2 regions of the Absiella sp. AM09-50 genome follow, and region 1 is predicted to be linked to the other one. Evidence: predicted binding sites of a transcription regulator. Region 1 holds the regulator's gene; the other holds the start of a gene.
What was found. Region 1 encodes Rex, which represses fermentation and respiration genes when NADH is low (regulators of the CRP and FNR family bind a similar motif). Its sites were predicted from a motif close to GTGAANNNNTTCAC; they were not measured.

Region 1 (2,478 bases):
ATCTTTTCAAAGAATTTCATTTCTTCAGGTGCATTATCTAATACATACTGGATACAATATTTAATCATATCTTCAATCAGATTCATATCATCATCTAAATCCGCAAATGCGATTTCAGGTTCAATCATCCAGAATTCAGAAGCATGACGTGTCGTATTAGAGTTTTCTGCACGGAAAGTAGGGCCAAAGGTATAAACATCACGGAATGCCATAGCGAATGCTTCCACATGCAGCTGTCCAGAAACAGTTAAAGAAGCATGCTTTCCAAAGAAATCTTCTTCATAGTTTGTATCTTCACGTGTTGTAACAGTGAATGTTTCACCAGCTCCCTCTGCATCATTTCCAGTAATTACTGGTGTGTGCACATACACAAATCCTTGGTTCTGGAAAAATTCATGAATAGCCATAGATAATACAGAACGCAAACGAAATACTGCATAGAATGTGTTTGCACGAGGACGAAGATGTGCAATTTCACGCATATATTCAAAGCTGTGACGTTTCTTCTGTAAAGGATAGTCACGATCACAATCACCTTCTAATATAACTTCAGTGACCTGAATTTCAAATGGTTGTTTTCCTTCTGGTGTCAACACAAATTTACCAGTAACAGTTAAAGCTGCACCTGTAGGATATTTCTCCACTTCTTTAAAGTTTTTTAAATCTTGTGTATACACTAACTGAGCATTGCGGAAATACGTACCATCATTTAATTCAATGAAGCCTAATTTCCCACTGCAGCGATTTGTTCTGATCCATCCCTGTAACTGTACATATTCCATTGAGTCTAGTTCTACATGAGATCCACTTAATACGATTTCATATAGTTCGCGAATAGTCATAAATTCAAACATGTTATTTCCTCCTTTTTATCATAAAAAAAACGTTCCCATCACAGGAACGCTTGTTTTAGCGCGGTGCCATCCTGATTCTTCATGCATAGCATAAAGCATCTTTTTAGCATGTAACGTATGCCTGACGAAATCGTCTACTTTAGTTCTCCGATTCTACTCCACAGGTGTTCTCCATAAGCCTTTCGTTCTGCCTTTCACCAACCGCAGAATCGCTTTTTTCGAAACAATCTTATTTCGTCCTGTTTCCTTGTATTTCAACTCTTGTTTAGATGATACCACAAGTATCCTCCATTTTACAAGCTTTTTTTACAAATGTCCGATATTTAGTTTGTTTGTTTCAAAAACCAGCTCCTGAATAGACGTTACAACATCAATACTCTTTAATATAACGCCCTTTGGAATCTGAATATGTTCATGTGTAAAGTCAATTAGTCCAATGATGCCACAGGCAATCAAACGATCAACGGTCTGTTGAATATTATCACTGATCGCAAGAATAGCGATACGACAGCCATCAGGAACCCGTTGCTCCAGCTCACTGATATCATAAACAGGAATACCAAAACGAACACCCTGACGATCTGGATTGATATCAAATGCACAGGAAATTTCACCAACGACATAATCCCATTTATTATACTTCATCAATGCACGTCCCATGTTGCCTGCACCTACCAGTATGATCTTTTCATCAAAATCCATACCTAGTTCCTGATTAAAAATTTCAATCAGCCGGTTGACATCATACCCATAGCCCTGTTTTCCAAGATTGCCAAGGAAAGAGAAATCACGACGAATGGTAGTTGGCTCAATATTCACAACACTCGCCAACTCTTTAGACATGATACGTTCCACACCGGAACTTTGTAATTTTCGCAGCGCCTTCAAATATACAGGATATCGTTGCAGCGTTGCCTTTGGTACGTTCTTTTCACTCATGTATATCACCTATGAGTTAGTATACCACGAATTTTTCTATTTGTGAATAAATTAATAAGTTTAACATGCAAAACATTCACATATTTTATAATAACCATATCATAAATTCTTATACGCTAACAAAAAGACAGCAAATGCTGCTGTCTGAAAATTTAACGCTCTAATTCCATTCCCGGATTTGCGGTTAAATCAAAATCTCCACGCTCGCCATGCAGGTATGCCACCGTACCGGCAACACCAATCATTGCCGCATTATCGGTACAACAAGAAAGTGGTGGAATAATAAACTCAACATCCGGATATTGATTTGTTAAATCCACACTGACTTTTTCACGCAGACAAGAGTTCGCCGCAACACCACCAGCCAGTACCATCTGCTTTGGATGATATTGTTCAATTGCTTTTCTTGCCCGCAGCAATAATGCCTCAAAAGCCGTTTCCTGATAAGATGCCGCAAGGTCTGCAGGTACAAAGCTTTCTCCTTTACGTTTGCATCGATCAATAAACTGTAACACACTGCTCTTTAAACCACTAAATGAAAAATCAAGTTCATTTTCGGTCTTAGGTTTTGCTAATTGATAAACAGGCTTTCCTTCTTTCGCAAGTTTATCCACATAAACACCGCCAGGATATGGAAGTCCAAGAACACGGCCAACCTTATCTCCAGCTTCACCAATCGCATCAT
Region 2 (2,478 bases), on a different contig from region 1:
TTAAGTGAAAATGGAGCCATTATTTATTATGGAAATCAGGAAGCATTTGCGACTGTCGAGCATAATGGGAAACAGATTCAGCATCGTATTCTTGAAATCTGTGAACAACAGCATTGTGATAAAGTAAATATCATCGCACATTCCAAAGGTGGACTAGATGCACGTTATGTGATTCATGCCTGTGGCATGGGAGAACATGTGGCATCATTGACAACGATTTCTACTCCACACAGAGGATGTCGTTTTGTGGATGTTTTGATTAAAATTGTACCTGATGGTATCTATCGGCGTTTATCATCGATCTTTGATGGTTTCTTTCATCGCATTGGTGATGAATATCCTGATTTCTATACAGTCACACATCAGTTTTCCACAACATGGGCAAAGCAATTCAACACAGATATCAAAGATGATCCAAATGTCTATTATCAAAGCTATATGAGTTTCATGCATGGTGCCTTTTCTCATATACTATTAACGATTCCATATCTGTTTATCAAACTTGTGGATGGAAAAAGTGATGGTCTGGTTAGTGAGGAAAGTGCCAAATGGGGAAACTTTCGTAAAACTTTTGAGAATGAACATTATCGTGGAATATCACATGGGGATATCATTGATCTGACCAGAGAAGATTATAAAGGATTTCAGGTATGTGAAACCTATGTGGATATTGTAAAAGAACTGAAAGATAAAGGATATTAGAAAGTAAGATTACCCGGGAAATACAGATAAAGGATTGATAACGCTTTCACAGAAATTATAAAATATATGGAAAATGGTAGAAAATATGAACATAAAAGCTAAATTTATGAATGATGTTTTCATGTTTGAAAAGAAGTGCTTGTAAAATACAGAAAATTTGTAAAAAAAAGCGTATCGTGAAATAATTCTCAATTGACATTTAGGTAGGAAGTACGTATAATAAGGGTGGTTAAAAAGGAGGACTTTGAAGATGACAGTAAAAGTTGCTATTAATGGATTTGGACGTATCGGACGTCTTGCATTCAGACAAATGTTCGGAGCTGAGGGATATGAAGTAGTTGCAATCAACGACTTAACTTCTCCTAAAATGTTGGCTCACTTATTAAAATACGATTCTTCACAGGGAAGATACGAAAAGGCTGACACAGTAGTTGCTGGTGAAAACTCAATCACAGTTGATGGAAAAGAAATCACTATCTACGCTGAAGCTGATGCTAAAAACTTACCTTGGGGAGAATTAGGTGTTGACGTAGTATTAGAATGTACAGGATTCTATACATCAAAAGCAAAAGCTAGCGCACACATCGAAGCTGGAGCTCGTAAAGTTGTTATTTCTGCACCTGCTGGAAATGATTTACCAACAGTTGTATTTAACACTAACCACGATATCTTAACTGCTGAAGATACAGTTATTTCTGCTGCTTCATGTACTACAAACTGCTTGGCACCTATGGCTAAAGCATTAAATGATTTGGCTCCTATCCAGAGTGGTATCATGACTACAGTTCACGCTTACACTGGTGATCAGATGACATTAGACGGACCTCAGAGAAAAGGTGACTTACGTCGTTCACGTGCAGCTGCAGTAAACATCGTTCCTAACTCTACTGGTGCTGCTAAAGCTATCGGTTTGGTTATCCCTGAATTGAACGGTAAATTAATCGGTTCTGCTCAGCGTGTTCCAACTCCTACAGGATCAACAACTATCTTAGTTGCTGTAGTTAAAGGAAAAGTTACAGTTGACGAAATCAACGCTGCTATGAAAGCTGCTGCTAACGAATCATTCGGTTACAACACTGATGAAATCGTTTCAAGTGACATCGTTGGTATGCGTTTCGGTTCTTTATTCGATGCTACTCAGACTATGGCTATCGAAATGGAAGACGGAAATACTCAGGTACAGGTTGTATCTTGGTATGACAACGAAAACTCTTACACTAGCCAGATGGTTAGAACAATTAAATACTTCTCAGAATTGGCTTAATTCTAGAAATAAAGTAAGTGTTTACCAGGCAGAAATGCCTGGTTTTTTTGTGCAAAGGGGTTTTCAAATCATCATTTCTGGTGTAAACTATCAACAGATATATCGAGGTGAAAATCATGGCATTAAAAACAAAATTAAATACAAATGAAGAAGGCAATAATGGATTGGATGTATTGGATGATTTAGATGCAGTCTATGTGGATGGTTTAAAAAAGAATGGCTTAGATGAAGATTTTTTAGCGCAGTTTGCGGCAATCAGTAAAGAGCTGGAAGAAAAGAAAGAAGAAAACAAGTAGAAACAATTGAAAATAATGGCATATTTTGGTATAGTATAAAAAAGTCAAACTGATGACAAAGGAGAAGTAGACAGTTACTAAACAGCGATTTTCGATGATGGTGAAAGCGAAAAACGACTTGTTGAATGCACCTTTCAGGGATTTTTCGATAAAGTAGAAGAATACGTAATACGGCGTTAACGTGTAAAAGTGGAAAGCTTCTTTCAAGTAAAGTGG

Region 2: gap (type I glyceraldehyde-3-phosphate dehydrogenase) is a predicted target of Rex. The motif match lies at 879-892, and genes of this name have one in related genera.

The regions. Positions count from the first base shown of each region.
Region 1 is NZ_QVFI01000032.1:30,260-32,737, forward strand. It holds gene asnS (asparagine--tRNA ligase) at 1-854, opposite strand, end outside; gene DW114_RS18620 (redox-sensing transcriptional repressor Rex) at 1,161-1,793, opposite strand; gene tsaD (tRNA (adenosine(37)-N6)-threonylcarbamoyltransferase complex transferase subunit TsaD) at 1,946-2,478, opposite strand, start outside.
Region 2 is NZ_QVFI01000005.1:183,160-185,637, forward strand. It holds gene DW114_RS06905 (esterase/lipase family protein) at 1-702, shown strand, start outside; gene gap (type I glyceraldehyde-3-phosphate dehydrogenase) at 953-1,966, shown strand; gene DW114_RS06915 (hypothetical protein) at 2,083-2,262, shown strand.